2 linked regions of the Peterkaempfera bronchialis genome follow. The protein of the gene in region 1 interacts with the protein of each later gene in a pairwise test. Links are inferred from orthologs where the notes say so. Each region holds a gene or a part of one and is shown in the gene's direction. Other genes may lie near its edges. The genes, in order: nth and aceE.

What was found.
Region 2: the proteins of nth (region 1) and aceE interact in binary tests that used the Escherichia coli proteins (3 or more experiments, as listed by UniProt). The link is inferred for Peterkaempfera bronchialis from one-to-one orthologs.

The regions. Positions count from the first base shown.
Region 1 is NZ_CP031264.1:3,749,412-3,757,844, forward strand. What follows is about bases 1,998-4,751. They hold nth (endonuclease III), read left to right. Parts: upstream 1,998-2,849; coding sequence 2,850-3,653; downstream 3,654-4,751. Other genes in these bases: C7M71_RS16670 (Crp/Fnr family transcriptional regulator), read right to left, coding at 1,998-2,651; C7M71_RS16680 (NUDIX hydrolase), read left to right, coding at 3,656-4,387; C7M71_RS16685 (MDR family MFS transporter), read right to left, coding at 4,475-4,751. Outside these bases: C7M71_RS16655 (RidA family protein), read left to right, coding at 1-83; C7M71_RS16660 (NUDIX hydrolase), read left to right, coding at 187-1,062; C7M71_RS16665 (MBL fold metallo-hydrolase), read left to right, coding at 1,059-1,880; more of C7M71_RS16670, read right to left, coding at 1,977-1,997; more of C7M71_RS16685, read right to left, coding at 4,752-6,037; C7M71_RS16690 (MarP family serine protease), read left to right, coding at 6,261-7,445; C7M71_RS16695 (metal-dependent hydrolase), read left to right, coding at 7,708-8,409. UniProt on the Escherichia coli protein: DNA repair enzyme that has both DNA N-glycosylase activity and AP-lyase activity. The DNA N-glycosylase activity releases various damaged pyrimidines from DNA by cleaving the N-glycosidic bond, leaving an AP (apurinic/apyrimidinic) site.
Region 2 is NZ_CP031264.1:1,877,533-1,886,546, forward strand. The notes cover bases 2,278-5,612. They hold aceE (pyruvate dehydrogenase (acetyl-transferring), homodimeric type), read left to right. Parts: upstream 2,278-2,661; coding sequence 2,662-5,412; downstream 5,413-5,612. Also shown: C7M71_RS08260 (TerD family protein), read right to left, coding at 131-706; C7M71_RS08265 (peroxiredoxin), read right to left, coding at 876-1,334; C7M71_RS08270 (DUF3052 domain-containing protein), read right to left, coding at 1,587-2,027; C7M71_RS08285 (MFS transporter), read right to left, coding at 5,850-7,451; C7M71_RS08290 (TetR family transcriptional regulator), read left to right, coding at 7,672-8,391; C7M71_RS08295 (sensor histidine kinase), read left to right, coding at 8,613-9,014. UniProt on the Escherichia coli protein: Component of the pyruvate dehydrogenase (PDH) complex, that catalyzes the overall conversion of pyruvate to acetyl-CoA and CO(2).

The DNA.
Region 1 (8,433 bases):
CCCGCAGCGCGGTCGGCGTCGCGGTGCTGCCGCTGGACGCCCCGGTCGAGGTGGAGATCCAGGTACGGGTCTCGGCCGGCTGAGCCGTACCGGACCCGTACCGGACCCGTACCGGACCCGTTGGCGGCCCCGCGTCCCAGGGAGCGACCCGTTCGCTTTCCGGGCGCGGGGCCGTAGCATCCGCCCATGGGTGATCAGCACAGTGCGATGCCGCCGTCGTGGCCGGCCCGGATCAGGGCGCTGGCGGCCGGGGAGTACCAGCCGCCGCAGCCGCGCCAAGCCGCGACCGTGGTGCTGCTGCGGGACGCGGGCCCGGCGCCCGAGGCGTATCTGCTGCGGCGCCGCACCTCCATGGCCTTCGCCGCCGGGATGTACGCCTTCCCGGGCGGCGCCGTGGACCCGCGCGACGCGGAGCTGCATGTCGGCTGGGCCGGACCGCCGCCCGAGGAGTGGGCGCGGCGGCTGGGCACCGACCCGGCCACCGCGCAGGCGGTGGTCTGCGCCGCCGTACGGGAGACCTTCGAGGAGTCCGGGGTGCTGCTGGCCGGGCCCGACGGCGGCTCGGTCGTCTCCGACACCTCCGGCGAGGGGTGGCAGCGGGACCGGGCGGCGCTGGAGGCCCACGACCTCTCCCTCGCGGAGTTCCTGCGGGCCCGGAGCCTGGTGCTCCGCAGCGACCTGCTGGGCGGCTGGGCGCGCTGGATCACTCCCGAGTTCGAGGAGCGGCGCTATGACACCTGGTTCTTCGTCGCGGCGCTGCCCGCCGGGCAGCGGGCCGCCGACACCACCGGGGAGGCGGACCGGGTGGTCTGGATGGGCCCCGCCGAGGCGGTGGCGGGCGTCGAGGCGGGACGGATGGGCATGCTGCCGCCGACCGTCACGGTGCTGCGCGAACTGTCCCCGCTGACCACCGCGCAGGCGGCGCTCGCCGCGTCCGGCGACCGCAGCCTGGCCCCGGTGATGGCGGAGACCCGGGTGGACGGGGACCGGGTGACAGTGCGCTGGCCCGGGTACGAGCACCTCACGCTGGACTTCCCGGCCGGCACGGGCGGTGGACGATGACAGGCATACTCCCCGGCGCACCGCTGGCGCGGATCGGTGGCCCGGCGACCGAGCGGGCGGTCTGCGTACTGGCCCCCAACCCGTCCCCGATGACGCTGGACGGCACCAACACCTGGATCGTCGCCGAGCCGGGGTCGGACCAGGCGGTGGTGATCGACCCGGGGCCGCTGGACGAGGGGCATCTGCGGGCGGTGGTGCGCACCGTGGAGGAGGCCGGCCGCCGGGTCGCGCTGACCCTGCTCACCCACGGCCACGCCGACCACGCCGAGGGCGCGGGCCGCTTCGCCGAGCTGACCGGCACCCCGGTGCGGGCGCTGGACCCGGCGCACCGGCTTGGCGACGAGGGGCTGCACCATGGCGATGTGATCACCGTCGGGGGGCTGGAGCTGCGGGTGGTCGGCACCCCCGGCCACACCTCCGACTCGTTCTCCTTCCACCTGGTCGCCGACGGCGCGATCCTCACCGGCGACACGCTGCTGGGCCGGGGCACCACCATGGTCGCCCACCCGGACGGGCGGCTCGGCGACTACCTGGACTCGCTGCGCCGGCTGCGGGCCCTCGCCGCCGGGCACGGGGTGGTGACGGTGCTGCCCGGCCATGGGCCGGTGCTGGGCGATGCGCTGGGCGCGGTCGACTTCTATCTGGCGCACCGGGCCAACCGGCTGGCGCAGGTGGAGACCGCGGTGGAGGCGGGCCACCGCACTCCGGCGCAGGTGGTGGCTCAGGTGTACGCGGATGTGGACCGGGCGCTCTGGCCGGCCGCCGAGCTCTCGGTGCGGGCGCAGCTGGAGTACCTGGACGAGCACGGGCTGATCTGACCTGATCCGACCCTGACCGGGCCCGGGCGTCCGTACGGCGCAGGGGCCGGACACCGTATGGTCTCCGGCCCCTGCGGTCCGCTGCGAGAGGGGGGCTCAGCGGGAGCGGCGGGCGAGGCGCTCCACGTCGAGCAGGATCACCGCGCGGGCCTCCAGCCGCAGCCAGCCTCGGCCGGCGAAGTCGGCGAGCGCCTTGTTGACCGTCTCCCGGGAGGCGCCGACCAGCTGGGCCAGTTCCTCCTGGGTGAGGTCGTGCACCACGTGGATGCCCTCCTCCGACTGCACGCCGAAGCGCCGGGAGAGGTCCAGCAGGGCCTTGGCGACTCGGCCGGGGACATCGGAGAAGACCAGGTCGGACATGCTGTCATTGGTCCTGCGCAGCCGGCGGGCGATGGCCCGCAGCAGCGACATGGCGACCTCGGGGCGCGCGTGCAGCCACGGCTGGAGGTCGCCGTGGCCGAGGCCCAGCATCTTGACCTCGGTGAGCGCGGTGGCGGTGGCCGTGCGCGGGCCCGGGTCGAAGAGGGAGAGCTCGCCGATCATCTCGCTGGGGCCCAGGACGGCGAGCATGTTCTCCCGGCCGTCGGGCGAGGCGCGATGCAGCTTGATCTTGCCCTCGACCACCACATAGAGGCGGTCGCCGGGGTCGCCCTCGTGGAACAGCGATTCGCCGCGCGCGAGGGTCACCTCGGTCATCGAGGCGCGCAGCTCCGCCGACTGCTCGTCGTCGAGTGCCGCGAAGAGCGGGGCACGCCGCAGAACATCGTCCACGAGCTTCCTCCTGTTCGGCCGGGTCATCCGGCTCCCCATCATGCACGACGGGAAAACAGTGCGATCAATCACAAGGATGACGTATCCCCTGTCGATCATATGAGGAGGGGGGTGGTGTGTAGTGCCATACGGCCCGGATCGGGCACCTTCCTGATCGCTTTCCTGATCGCTGTCGGTGGTGGGCCGTAGGCTGGTCGGGTGTCCAAGACCCCTGTGCGCAGCCCGAAGCAGGAGAGCCGGCTGGGCATGGTCCGCCGGGCTCGGCGGATCAACCGTGAGCTGGCCGAGGTGTATCCCTACGCCCATCCCGAGCTGGACTTCGAGGATCCCTTCCAGCTGCTGGTCGCGACGGTGCTGTCGGCGCAGACCACCGACCTGCGGGTGAACATGACCACGCCCGCGCTCTTCGCGAAGTACCCCACGCCGGAGGACATGGCGGCGGCGGTGCCGGAGGAGCTGGAGGAGATGATCCGGCCGACCGGCTTCTTCCGGGCCAAGGCGAAGTCGCTGATCGGGCTCTCGATCGCGCTGCGGGACCGGTTCGGCGGGGAGGTGCCGGGCCGGCTGGAGGACCTGGTGACCCTGCCGGGGGTGGGGCGCAAGACCGCCAATGTGGTGTTGGGCAATGCCTTCGGCGTCCCCGGGATCACCGTGGACACCCACTTCGCCCGGCTGGTGCGCCGCTTCGGTTGGACGGAGGAGACCGAGCCGGAGCGGATCGAGGCGGCGGTCGGTGCGATCTTCCCGAAGAGCGAGTGGACGATGCTCTCGCACCGGGTGATCTTCCACGGCCGGCGGATCTGCCATGCTCGCAGACCGGCCTGCGGCGCCTGCCCGATCGCGGAGCTCTGCCCGTCGTACGGCGAGGGCGAGACCGATCCGGAGAAGGCCAGGAAGCTGCTGAAGTACGAGATGGGCGGCAAGCCCGGCCAGCGGCTCAAGCCGCCGGCCAACTTCCCCGGAGAGGCGGCGGCGATCAAGGCGATGGAGGAGGACTCCTGAGGATGGGCGTGGCGGTCGAGCGGGAGGGGCTGCCCGGTTGGCTTCAGCCGGTGCGGGACGCGGCAGAGCGGGTGGAGCCGCAGCAGTTGAGCCGGTTTCTGCCGCCGCCGGTGGGCGGACGGCGCTCGGCGGTGCTGATGCTCTTCGGCGAGCAGGCGGAGGGTCCGGACCTGCTGCTGATCGAACGGGCCAGGTCGCTGCGCTCGCACGCGGGGCAGCCGTCCTTCCCCGGCGGCGCGCTGGATCCGGAGGACGGGGACCCTAGCGGCCCGGGTCCGGTCAATGCGGCGCTGCGGGAGGCGCAGGAGGAGACCGGGCTGGATCCGGCGGGCATCCAGGTCTTCGGGGTGCTGCCAGACCTCTACATCCCGGTCAGCGACTTCGTGGTGACCCCGGTGCTGGGCTGGTGGCGGTCGCCCTCCCCGGTCGGGCCGGTGGACCCGGCGGAGGTGGCCTCGGTCTTCCGGGTGCCGGTGGCCGACCTGACCGATCCGGCGAACCGGGCCCGGCTGCGCCATCCCAGCGGCTTCACCGGGCCGGCCTTCCTGGTGGCGGGGCAGGTGGTCTGGGGGTTCACCGCCGGGGTGATCGACCGGGTGCTGCACTACAGCGGGCTGGAGCGGCCATGGGACCACTCCCGGGTGGTGCGGCTCTCCGAGGACGCCTTCGGCCTGGCGCTCGGGGAGCCCGACCGGGTCCAGGACCCCGGCCCGGAGCTGACCCCCGGCGGGTGACCCCGGCGGGCGGGTCTCCCGCACCCGCCGGGGTCGTACGACCGGTTTCTCCTGGTCACTCCATGCCCGGGCTACTCCATGACCGGGTTACTCCATGACCGGGATGGGGGCCTGCTCCGCCTTGTCCTGGTCCTGGCCGCCGCCGTGGCCGCGCAGCGGCACCTCGCGGATGAAGAACGCCAGCACCAGGGCGACCAGCACAAACGGGATGCCCACCAGGAACAGGTCGTCCAGGGCCTTGACGAAGCCATTCAGCACGATGTCCTGGAGCTGCACCGGCAGCTGCTCGATGGCGGCCCGGCCGCCCGAGGTCAGCTTCTCCTCGCCGCCTGCGGCGAAGCCGCCGCCGCCCTGTCCCTTGAGTCCGGCGGCAGCCACACCCTCGCTGATGTGGTGGTTGAGCCGGCTGGTGAGCACGGTGCCGAAGATCGCGGTACCGAAGGCGCCGCCGATGGAGCGGAAGAACATCGACCCGGCGGTGGCGGCGCCCATGTCCTTCATCTCGACCGAGTTCTGCACGGCCAGCACCAGCACCTGCATCACACAGCCCAGGCCGATGCCCATCAGCACCATGAAGAGGCCCAGCAGCCACATCGAGGTGTCCAGCCGGAGCCGGGAGAGCAGGACGAGCCCGACGATGGTGACCGAGGTGCCCAGCAGCGGCCACATCTTGTAGGTGCCGGTCTTGCTGATCACCCGACCGGAGATGATCGAGGCGGCCAGGAGGCCGATCATCATCGGGATCATGCGCAGGCCCGATCCGGTCGGCGAGTCGCCGCGCACCACCTGGAGGTAGATCGGCAGGTAGATGATGGCGCCGAACATCGCCAGGCCCACCACGAAGCCGATCCCGCTGGTCAGCGAGAAGGTGTGGTCCCGGAAGAGGTGCGGAGGCATGATCGGTTCGGCGGCCCGCCGCTCCACCAGGGCGAAGAGCACCAGCGCCAGCACGCCGCCGACGCCGAGCAGCAGGGTGGTGGCGGAGGTCCAGCCGTTGGCGGTGCCGCTCCAGGAGGTCACCAGCAGCAGCGCGGTGACACCGCCGACCAGCAGGGCCGCGCCCGCCCAGTCGATGGTGTGCTTCTGCTTCCGCTGGTCGATCTTGAGTACGGCGGCGGCCACGAAGAGCGCCACCACACCGACCGGCAGGTTGATGTAGAAGATCCACCGCCAGCTGAGGTGGTCGGTGAAGAAGCCGCCGAGCAGCGGACCGGCCACGCTGGACACGGCGAAGACCGCGCCGAAGAGGCCCTGATAGCGGCCTCGGTCACGGGGCGGGATGACATCGCCGATGATCGCCAGCGACAGCGACATCAGGCCGCCGCCACCCAGGCCCTGCACGGCGCGGAAGCCGATCAGCTGGCCCATGTTCTGGGACATGCCGGCCAGCGCGGAGCCGACCAGGAAGATCACGATGGCGAAGAGGTAGACGGGACGGCGGCCGATCTGGTCGGAGATCTTGCCGTAGAGCGGGACGGCGGCCGTGGAGGTCAGCAGGTACGCGGTCACCGTCCAGGACATGTGGTCCAGGCCGTTGAACTGGCTGACGATCTTCGGCATGGCCGTACCGACGATGCTCTGGTCGAGCGCGGCCAGGAACATGCCGAGCATGAGTCCGAACATCACCACCAGGATCTGGCGGTGGGTCATCGGCCCGGAGGTTTTCGCCGGGACATCAGCGGGGGGTATTGAGTCTTCTCGCACCATTTTAATTCTACCATATTTAGTTGCTTGGAGCAACTTCCCCTGATGCTCCCCTCATGAACCACCGGCTGGAATGGGGCGTATGCCCGCATGATGAGGGCCGCAGCGGGGGAGTCAGTGCATGGGCCCAACGCCCACCGCGCGAGGAGAGCCGTGGGAGGGTGTCCGGGTGAACGTCCTGGATGTACTGCTGATCGTCGCCGCTGTCGGCTTTGCCTGGTCCGGCTACCGGCAGGGGTTCGTGGTCGGCATCCTCTCGGTGGTGGGGTTCCTGGGCGGTGGGCTGGCCGCCGTCCAACTGCTGCCGCTGGTCCTGAAGCATGTCAGCCCCGGCACGGCCTCCTCGGTGGTCGCCGTGGTGGTGGTGATCGTGCTGGCCTCGATCGGACAGGCCGTCACCACCCACTACGGCTGGCAGTTGCGGGGCCGGATCGGCAGGCGGCGCGGCCAGGTCGTCGACGCCGCCGGCGGGTCGGTCGTCAATGTGGTCGCCATGCTGCTGGTGGCCTGGCTGATCGGCTCCGCGCTGGCGGGTACCTCGCTGCCCACCATCTCCAAGGAGGTCCGCAGCTCCCGGGTGCTCGGCGAGGTGCAGCAGGCGCTGCCCGCCAGTGCGCCCAACTGGTTCTCCGACTTCAGCTCGGCCCTCGCCCGCAATGGCTTCCCCCAGGTCTTCAACCCCTTCGAGAACGAGCCCATCACCGAGGTGGAGGCGCCCGACCCGGCGCTGGCCGGCAGCGTGGCGGTGGCCAACGCCCGGCGGTCCGTGGTCAAGGTGGTCGGTACCGCCACCAGTTGCAGCAAGACCCTGGAGGGCACCGGCTTCGTCTTCGCCCCGCACCGGGTGATGACCAACGCCCATGTGGTCGGCGGGGTCAATGAGCCCACCGTGCAGATCGGTGGCGTCGGCCGGCTCTACGACGCCACCGTGGTGCTCTACGACTGGCAGCGGGATGTCGCCGTCCTGGACGTGCCCCGGCTGGAGGCCCCTGCGCTGACCTTCGCCGGCGAGGCCGGCACCAACGACAGCGCCGTGGTGGCCGGCTTCCCCGAGAACGGCTCCTTCAACGTCCAGCCGGCCCGGCTCCGCGCCCGCATCCAGGCCAACGGCCCGGACATCTACCACCGGGGCCAGGTGGTCCGCGACGTCTACTCGGTGCGCTCGCTGGTGCGCCAGGGCAACTCCGGCGGCCCGCTGCTCACCCCGGACGGCCGCGTGTACGGGGTGATCTTCGCCAAGTCGCTGGACAGCCCCGACACCGGCTATGCCCTCACCGCCGCCGAGGTGCTGCCCGACGCCCGGCAGGGCGCCGCCTCCACGGCACGGGTGGACACCCAGGGCTGCGCGCTCTGAGCGGCGCGGACCTTTGAGCGGCGCGGCCCTCCGAGTAGCGCGGTTCTGCGAGCGGCGCGGTTCTGCGAGCGGCGCGGCCCCTGAACGGCCCGGCTCTGCAGGCGGCGTGGCGCTCCGAGTGGCACGGCGCTGGGGGCGGTGCGGGCTGATAGCGTCAGCGGCGCTCACCCGGTCGGCCCAGCCTCAGTCGGTGCCGCGCCCGGGCGGGCATGGGTCCAGGCGTGGTCAGCGCCCCAGCGGGGGCAGGGGGAGAGCCGGCGGCATGATGGGTCATTCGCACGCGGTCAGCGGAGCCATGCTCTACGCGGCCTCGGCACCGTTTCTGCCGCCGCTGCTGCTCGACATACACCTTCAGCCCAGCGACATACTGATGGGCACCGTGCTCTGCGCCGGCGCGGCCCTGCTGCCCGACCTGGACCACCACGACGGCACCATCGCCAACTTCCTGGGGCCGCTGTCCAAGCTGCTCTGCCGCCTGGTCGCCTGGATCTCCGGCGGCCACCGGCACGCCACCCACTCGTTCCTCTTTGTCGCGCTGATGTCCGCCGGCACCTGGGCGGGGATCAGCTACGCGGGGCGGTGGTTCACCCTGGGCATGACCTTCTTCCTGCTGGCCCTGGCGATCCGGGCGCTGCACCTCTGCCCGCCGGGCCATGGGACCTCGGCGTGGATCACGGTGGTCGGCCTGGCGGCGCTCGGCACCGCCGGCATCGACCGGTGGATGCCCAATGCGCCGGGCTGGCTCCCGTACGCCGTCGGCCTGGGATGCCTGGCGCACCTGCTCGGCGACTGCCTCACCAAGCAGGGCGCACCGCTCTTCTGGCCGCACCGGCAGCGCTACGAGACCGTGCTGATCAAGCACACCGGCAACAAGGTGGAGACCAAGGTGCTGGTGCCGCTGATGAGCGTCGCCACCGTGGCGCTGCTCTGGTTCACGGCGCTCTCCCCCACCGTGGTCGGCTGACGCCGCGCCGCCGGGGCGGGAGAA
Region 2 (9,014 bases), 1.9 Mb from region 1 along the record:
GCCGCCGGCATCCGTACGGCTGTGGGACCCGTACGGAAGCGGGGCCGCCGAGGCCCCGGCGGCGGCAGGCTCTCCACCTGCGTCGACCGGGGTCCCGGCGGCCCCGCCGCGACCGTGGTGACTGCCGGACTCAGACGTTGACGCCGAAGTCCTGGGCGATGCCGCGCAGACCCGAGGCGTAGCCCTGGCCGATGGCCCGGAACTTCCACTCGGCGCCGTTGCGGTAGAGCTCTCCGAAGACCATCGCGGTCTCGGTCGAGGCGTCCTCGGACAGGTCGTAGCGGGCGATCTCCGCGTTGCCCGCCTGGTTCACCACGCGGATGAACGCGTTGCGGACCTGGCCGAAGTTCTGCTGGCGGTTCTCGGCGTCGTAGATGGACACCGGGAACACGATCTTGGTGACATCGGCCGGGACGCCGGCCAGGTTCACCTTGATCTGCTCGTCGTCGCCCTCGCCCTCACCGGTGAGGTTGTCGCCGGTGTGCTCGACGGAGCCGTCGGGGCTCTTGAGGTTGTTGAAGAAGACGAAGTTGCCGTCCGAGGCGACCTTGCCGGACTCGTTGACCAGCAGCGCACTGGCGTCGAGGTCGAAGCCGGTCCCGGTGGTCGTCCGGACGTCCCAGCCCAGGCCGACGACCACGGCGGTCAGGCCGGGCGCCTCCTTGGTGAGCGAAACGTTGCCGCCCTTGCTGAGGCTGACACCCACGAGTCCTCCAATGGTCGGGGAGCACCTCGCTGTGCCCCCGCGGTGCGGTCTGCCCGGGCCGGCCGGTCCGAAACGGCCGACCAGGGGTTTTCTCTCCAGCCAACGGCCCGATCGTAGTGCCGGGTTCCCCGGGCGGGGAGCAGGCGCACCTCCGTGCCGCCCGGGTGCGTCAGAGCGCGGCGAGCGCCTTGAGGTACTCCTGCTCGTCACGCGCGTCGGGGATGGCGTTGACCACGGACCAGCGGACGGCGCCCTCCTTGTCGATGACGAAGGTGCCGCGCACCGCGCAGCCCTTGGCCTCGTCGAAGACGCCGTACGCGGTGGAGACCTCGCCGTGCGGCCAGAAGTCGGAGAGCAGCGGGTACTCCAGACCCTCCCGCTCGGCGAAGATCCGCAGGGTGAACGGGGAGTCATTGGAGACCGCGAGGATCTGCACGTCGTCGTTCTGCAGACGCGGCAGCTCCTCCTTGATGGCGCAGAGCTCGCCGGTGCAGACACCGGTGAACGCGAACGGGTAGAAGACCAGGACCACGTTCTTCTCGCCGCGGAAGTCGGAGAGCTTGACCAGCTCGCCGTGCTGGTTCTTCAGCTCGAAGTCCGGAGCCTGGCTGCCGACCTCGATCGCCATGGGTGCGACCCTCCTGCTCGACTGCGCCGCTCCGGGCGGAGCGGCTGATCACATCCTTGCATCCGTGGGCGGGGGCCCGGCGGTCCGGGTGGCCCGCCGAGGCGGAGTTCGCCCTGGGTGAACAAGCGGTCCTCGATGCCCTGGCCCTCGATGCCCCGGTGCTCGACGCCCCGACGAGAGGCGGGCCCCGCCGGAGAGTCTCCGGCGGGGCCCGCAGGGCGGCCGGGGGTCCGGCCTACCGATCGGGTCCGCTCAGCGCTTGGCCGGGCGGGCGGTCTTGGGCGTGGCCAGACGGGTGCCCGCCCAGTCCTTGGCCACCGTCACCGAACTGGTCTGGGAGAGACCCGCAGTCCGGGCGGCGTCGGCGATGTCACTGGCCTCCACATGGCCGTCACGGCCGGTCTTCGGGGTCAGCAGCCACACCAGGCCGCCGTCCGCGAGGTACTCCTGCGCGTCGACCAGGGCATCGGTGAGATCCCCGTCCTCCTCGCGGAACCACAGCAGCACGGCGTCGGCGACGTCGTCGTACTCCTCATCGACGAGATCGGTGCCGGTGAGGCTCTCGATTCCGTCGCGGAGCTCCTGGTCGCAGTCGTCGTCGTACCCGAGCTCCTGGACCACCTGTCCGGGCTCGAAGCCCAACCGGTATGCCGGGTTGGACCTGTCCTCCGCGGGGTCCGCGGTCGCGCTCACGGGAATGACCTCCTGTATCCGGCCCGGCGTCGGCGCCGAGCTTGTGGCCGTAGTCCACACGGGCGGGGCGGTTCGCGCAAGTACCCGGCGCCCCTTCCCGCCCAAACGTTGACGTGTCGCAGCAAGTCTCGCTGTCGATTGTGGCGGCTGTCGCACCGTTTTGTCCCTATCTGCCCCGGGCGTGGCGGGGCCCGATGGCGTCCGCCGGTCACCGCCGGTTCGCCGCCCGCCTACCCGGAGTACAGCCCGGCCACGCGCGCCGGTCGATCCGCACGCCTCGATACGCACTCCGCGCGCCCGCGGTTCGCGACCCCTGGAGGGCGCCCGGCATGCGGGCACCGTTCGAAGGGCCGCACGGCGCGGCGTAGAGTCTTCTGTTGGCCCTCACCCCAGCCTTAACCGGCACCGTTCGGGCCACCTCGTCGTAACAACCGGCACCGGGGCGGTGCGGGCGCCGAGGGAGCGGGCAGCAGCGTAGCCCGCCTCCGCGTGCGGCCGCCGCGTCGGCGCCAGACCGGCATGCCTGACCGGCGACGCCGGTTACCCATCGGTAGAGATGACGGATCTCCGAGCGCGGTACACGATGGAGGCGGCGCGACACCACCTCAGTTACGACCGACAGTGAAGGAACAGCGTGGCTTCCGGATCCGATCGCAACCCGATCATCATTGGCGGCCTTCCCAGCCAGGTCCCGGACTTCGATCCCGAGGAGACCGCGGAGTGGCTGGAGTCGCTCGACGCGGCCATCGACGAGCGCGGCCGTGAGCGTGCCCGCTTCCTGATGCTGCGGCTGATCGAGCGCGCCCGCGAGAAGCGTGTCGCCGTGCCCGAGATGCGCAGCACGGACTACATCAACACCATCGCGACCAAGAACGAGCCGTTCTTCCCCGGCAACGAGGAGATCGAGCGCAAGGTCCTCAACGCGACCCGCTGGAACGCGGCCGTGATGGTCTCCCGGGCCCAGCGCCCGGGCATCGGCGTGGGCGGCCACATCGCCACCTTCGCCTCCTCCGCGTCGCTCTACGACGTGGGCTTCAACTACTTCTTCCACGGCAAGGACGCCGAGGGGGCCTCTGGCGACCAGATCTTCTTCCAGGGCCACGCCTCCCCCGGCATCTACGCGCGCGCCTTCCTGCTGGACCGGCTCTCCGAGCAGCAGCTGGACTCGTTCCGGCAGGAGAAGTCCAAGGCCCCGTACGGCCTCTCCAGCTACCCGCACCCGCGGTCGATGCCGGACTTCTGGGAGTTCCCGACCGTCTCCATGGGACTGGGCCCGCTGGGTGCGATCTTCCAGGCCCGGATGAACCGCTATGTCACCGCGCGTGGCATCAAGGACACCTCCGACTCGCATGTGTGGGCCTTCCTCGGCGACGGCGAGATGGACGAGCCGGAGTCGCTGGGCCAGCTCTCCCTGGCCGCCCGCGAGGGCCTGGACAACCTGACCTTCGTGGTCAACTGCAACCTCCAGCGCCTCGACGGCCCGGTGCGCGGCAACGGCAAGATCATCCAGGAGCTGGAGTCGGTCTTCCGTGGCGCCGGCTGGAATGTGATCAAGCTGATCTGGGACCGCACCTGGGACCCGCTGCTGGCCCAGGACGTCGACGGCGTCCTGGTCAACAAGCTGAACACCACCCCGGACGGCCAGTTCCAGACGTATGCGACCGAGACCGGCGCCTACATCCGGGACCACTTCTTCGGCAGTGACGTGCGGCTGCGCAAGATGGTCGAGTCCATGACCGACCAGCAGATCCAGCACCTGGGCCGTGGCGGCCACGACCACCGCAAGGTGTACGCCGCCTTCAAGGCCGCCCAGGAGCACAAGGGCCAGCCCACGGTGATCCTGGCGCAGACGGTCAAGGGATGGACGCTGGGCCCCAACTTCGAGGGCCGCAACGCCACCCACCAGATGAAGAAGCTGACGGTCGAGGACCTCAAGCGGTTCCGTGACCGGCTGCACCTCCCCATCTCGGACCGCGAGCTGGAGTCCGGCCTGCCGCCGTACTACCACCCGGGTCGGGACTCGGAGGAGATCCAGTACATGCACGACCGCCGCAAGGAGCTGGGCGGCTACATGCCGACCCGCAAGGTGCGGCCGACCAGGCTCCAGCTCCCCGGCGACGACACCTACAAGGCCCTCAAGAAGGGGTCGGGCAACCAGTCCATCGCCACCACGATGGCCTTCGTCCGGCTGCTCAAGGACCTGATGCGGGACAAGGGCATCGGCAACCGCTTCGTGCCGATCGCGCCGGACGAGTACCGCACCTTCGGCATGGACTCGCTCTTCCCGTCGGCGAAGATCTACAACCCGATGGGCCAGACCTATGAGTCGGTCGACCGGGAGCTGCTGCTGGCGTACAAGGAGTCGCCGACCGGCCAGATGCTGCACGACGGCATCTCCGAGGCGGGCTGCACCGCCTCGCTGATCGCGGCGGGCTCGTCCTACGCGACGCACGGCGAGCACCTGATCCCGGTCTACGTCTTCTACTCGATGTTCGGCTTCCAGCGGACCGGTGACCAGTTCTGGCAGATGGCCGACCAGCTGGCGCGCGGCTTCGTACTGGGCGCCACCGCCGGCCGCACCACGCTGACCGGTGAGGGCCTCCAGCACGCGGACGGCCACTCCCAGCTGCTGGCCTCGACCAACCCGGCGGTCGTGGCGTACGACCCGGCCTACGGCTTCGAGATCGCGCACATCGTGCAGGACGGCATCCGGCGGATGTACGGCACCAGTGCCGAGCACCCGCAGGGCGAGGACGTCTTCTACTACCTCACCGTCTACAACGAGCCGATCCAGATGCCGGCCGAGCCCGCCGGTGTCGACGTGGACGGCATCCTCAAGGGTCTCTACCGCTACCGGGCGGGCGAGACCGGCCAGATCCCCGCGCAGATCCTCGCCTCGGGCGTGGCGGTGCCGTGGGCCCTGGAGGCGCAGCGCATCCTCGCCGAGGAGTGGAACGTCAAGGCCGATGTCTGGTCCGCGACCTCCTGGAACGAGCTGCGCCGCAATGCGGTGGAGTGCGAGGAGTACAACCTGCTCCACCCGGAGGAGGAGCAGCGCGTCCCGTATGTGACGTCCAAGCTCACCGGCGCCGAGGGCCCGTTTGTGGCGGTCTCGGACTGGATGCGGGCCGTGCCCGACCAGATCGCCCGCTGGGTGCCGGGCTCCTGGCAGTCGCTGGGCGCGGACGGCTTCGGCTTCGCCGACACCCGTGGCGCGGCCCGCCGCTTCTTCCACATCGACGCCCAGTCGGTCGTGGTGGCGGTGCTGACCGAGCTCGCCAAGGAGGGCAAGGTCGACCGCAGCGTGCTGAAGGCGGCCATCGACCGCTACCAGCTGCTGGACGCGGCCGCCGCCGACCCGGGCGCGGCGGGCGGCGACGCCTGATCCGCACCGGATGACCCCACCGCAGGGGCCGGATCTCCTTCCAGGGGTCCGGCCCCTGCGGCGTTCCCAGGCGGAGCCGGCGAGGCAGGCGGCGGGCGCAGAGACAGCGGGCGCAGAGGCGGCGGGCGCAGAGACGGCAGGTGCACGGGCAGCAGGTACGCAGGCGGCGGGCATGCGGGCGGCGGGGGCGCGAGGGCCCGTGGGCGGGTCTGTCGCGGGTGTGGCGGCAGCGTGGTGCATGGGACACAACCTCCCCCGTGAGGGCGCCCGCAGCGGGCGCCGGTCCACGCTCAGGTTGGCCCCGGGCCGCGCCGCCGCGCCAGCCCTTACGGCTGGAATCACTCGTACGAGTGTCCGAGGCGCCGGGGCATGCGAAAGGGCCGGTCCGACCTCGTGAGGAGGTCGGACCGGCCCCGGGCAGGGTCTCGGACGGCCGGTCAGATGTGCACGGCGGGCCCGGCGTCGGTGCTGCCGCGCTTGGTGAGCAGCCCCAGTCCCGCTGCGGCCACCGCCACCACCGCGGAGGTCAGGAAGGCGAGCGACATCCCGTTCATGAAGGCGTCGTGGCTGACCTGGGTGATGGTCTGCGCCACCGTCGCCGGAGTGCCCGGCTGCACCGGCGCCACCCCCACCTGGACGGCCTGCTTGACCGCCTCGTACTGCTCGCCGGAGACCGGCGGCAGCTGGGCGGCGGCCCACTTGCCCGGCAGGACGTTGTCGATCCTGGCGGCCATCAGCGCGCCCAGCACGGCGGTGCCCAGGCTGCCGCCGACCTGCATCGCGGCCTGCTGCAACCCGCCGGCCACCCCGGACAGCTCCAGCGGCGCATTGCCGACGATGACCTCGGTGGCGCCCACCATGACCGGGCTGAGCCCGAGCCCCATCAGCACGAACCAGAGCGACATGACCCCGCTGCCGGAACCGGCCTCCAGGGTGGACATGCCGAACATCGCGACGGCGGAGAAGACCATGCCGGTGACGATCGGGATACGCGGGCCGATCCTGGCCATCACCACACCGGCGATCGGCGATCCGACGATCATCATCGCGGTCATCGGCAGCAGGTGGACGCCGCTGTCGACCGGCGACATACCGCGCACATTCTGCAAGTAGAAGGTGACAAAGAAGATCGCACCGAAGAACGAGAAGGCCATCAGCACCATCAGCAGGGCACCTGCGGAGAGCGGCACCGACCGGAAGAGGCCGAGCGGGATCAGCGGCTCGGCGGCCCGGGTCTGCCAGACAGCGAAGGCCGCCCCCGCGACCACCGCGCCGATCAGGAAGACCAGCGTCCGGGCGTCGCCCCAGCCCCACGCGGGGGCCTTGATGATGCCCCACACCAGCAGGAACATGGCGCCGGAGAGCAGCACGATGCCGGGGACGTCGAAGGACTTGGCGGCCTTCTCGGACCGCGCGTCACGCAGGATCCAGAGACCCAGCGCCAGGGCGATCAGGCCGACCGGGATGTTGATGAAGAAGACCGACTCCCAGCTGACGTGCTCCACCAGCAGGCCGCCCACGATCGGGCCGGCCGCCGTGGAGGCGCCGATGACGCCACCCCAGATGCCGATCGCCATATTGAGCTTCTCGGCCGGGAAGGCGCCGCGCAGCAGCCCCAGCGCGGCGGGTTGCAGCAGGGCGCCGAAGAGGCCCTGGAGCACCCGGAAGACGATGATCAGCTGGATGCTGCCGGCGAAGCCGATCGCCGCCGACGCGGCGGCGAAGCCCACCGCGCCGATCAGGAAGGTGTTGCGGTGGCCGAACCGGTCGCCGATCTTGCCTGCGGTGATCAGGAAGACCGCGAGCGCCAGCAGATAGCCGTTGGTGACCCACTGCATATCGGCGAGCGAGGCGCCCAGATCGTGTGCGATGACGGGGTTGGCGATGGCCACGATGGTGCCGTCCAGGGCGACCATCATCACCCCCACCGCCACGGTGAGCAGCGTCAGCCAGGGGTGACCCCGCAGCCCGGCGGCCTTGGACGGCGGTATCGCGCCCTGCGCTTCCTCGGTCGCCTCGGCGGCGGCGGTGTGGTTCATCGGGCCCCTCCCGGACGGGGATGTGCGGTGTGGACGTGCAGCGAGTGCGGAAGGTGGCGCCCCACGGGCCGCCCGTCCCCACGAGCTCGCAGGCCGGCGGGCGCCACCTCGCGGAACGTTATGTCAGCCTCTGACATTTGACAAATGGTTTCCAGTGCCGATGACTGACAGATATCGTCCCGGTATCGTGTCGGGGACCAGAGCCGTCGGAGGTGGCACCTTGGCCCAGCACATCGCGGAGGGTGCGGCCGCACCCCTGGCGGCCCGCTGCCGGATCACCGCAGTCTGCGCGCCGACGGCGGGGCTGCGCCAGCGCAAGAAGCAGCGCACCCGCGACGAGCTGGTCGGCGCCGCCCACGAGCTCTTCCTCCGCCAGGGCTACGGCCGCACCACGGTCGACGAGATCGCCGCCGCCGTGGACGTCTCCCAGCGCACCTTCTTCCGGTACTTCGCCAACAAGGAGGAAGTCGCGCTCGCCGTCCTGTCCGACGCCGAGGACCACTTCATCCGATGTCTGCGCGACCGCCCCGCCGAGGAGTACCCCCTCCAGGCGCTGCGCTCCGCCATCAGCGAGGCCTGGCGGAGCCTGCACGCCACCGATCGCGGGCCCGCCTCGGTCACCGCCGCCCTGGAGCTCATCCAGCTGATCGAGTCGACGCCCGTGCTGCTCGCCGCCCATCTGCGGCGGACCGCTGCGCAGGAGCGGCAGGTCACCGCGATCATCGCGGAGCGCGAAGGCGTCGACCCGGCGGTCGACCTGCGGCCGCGCCTGCTGGCCGCCGTCTTCGGAGCCGTGGTCCGGACCGCCCACGAGGCATGGGGCACCGCCGAGCCGTCGACCGCCGACGCCGGGCCCGACAGCATGATCACCGTGATCGACCGCCATCTGGACCAGCTCGGCCCGGCGATCACCGGCGACTGGCAGGCCGCCACCCGCTGAGGCCGTACGACCCTGAGCGGCGCGACCCCTGAGCGGCGCGACCCCTGAACGGCGCGACCCCCGAGCGGCACGGCCCCTGGACGGCGGCGACCCCCGAGCAGCACGGCCCGCCGTCATACCCCGGTACTACGGTGCAGCCGGTCCCCCGGTATGACGCCCGGGCCGCCGGGCCCCGGTACGGTCGGAAGCCCGCCGCCAGCACCCCACCCCGAGGACCCGCCGTGCCCGTACCGCCGCAGCTGCGTGCCCTGACGCGCCCGCTCCTCGGCCCCGCAGCGGACCACCCGCCGCTGCTCGGCACCGCGTCCCGGTGGTGGGTGCGGCTGCTCCCGTACGGGGTGGCGGTGGTGCTGATCGCCGCACTGCTGCCGACCACCACCCTGCTGCTGGCCCATGACTACCGGCTGAACAGCGGGATCGCCGGGGCGCTCGCCACCGCCCAGACGGTGCCGCTGGTGCTCGCCGTCAGCCGGCCCCGGCATGCCTGGGCACTGATCGGCTCCGCCCATGTCCTCACCGCCCTGGCGGTGCTCACCGGCCCGCACACCGACTCGCCCTGGCCCTGGACCCCGCCCGGCGTGGTCGGCTACACCTTCCTGATGGCGGCGCTCGCGCTGCGCGAG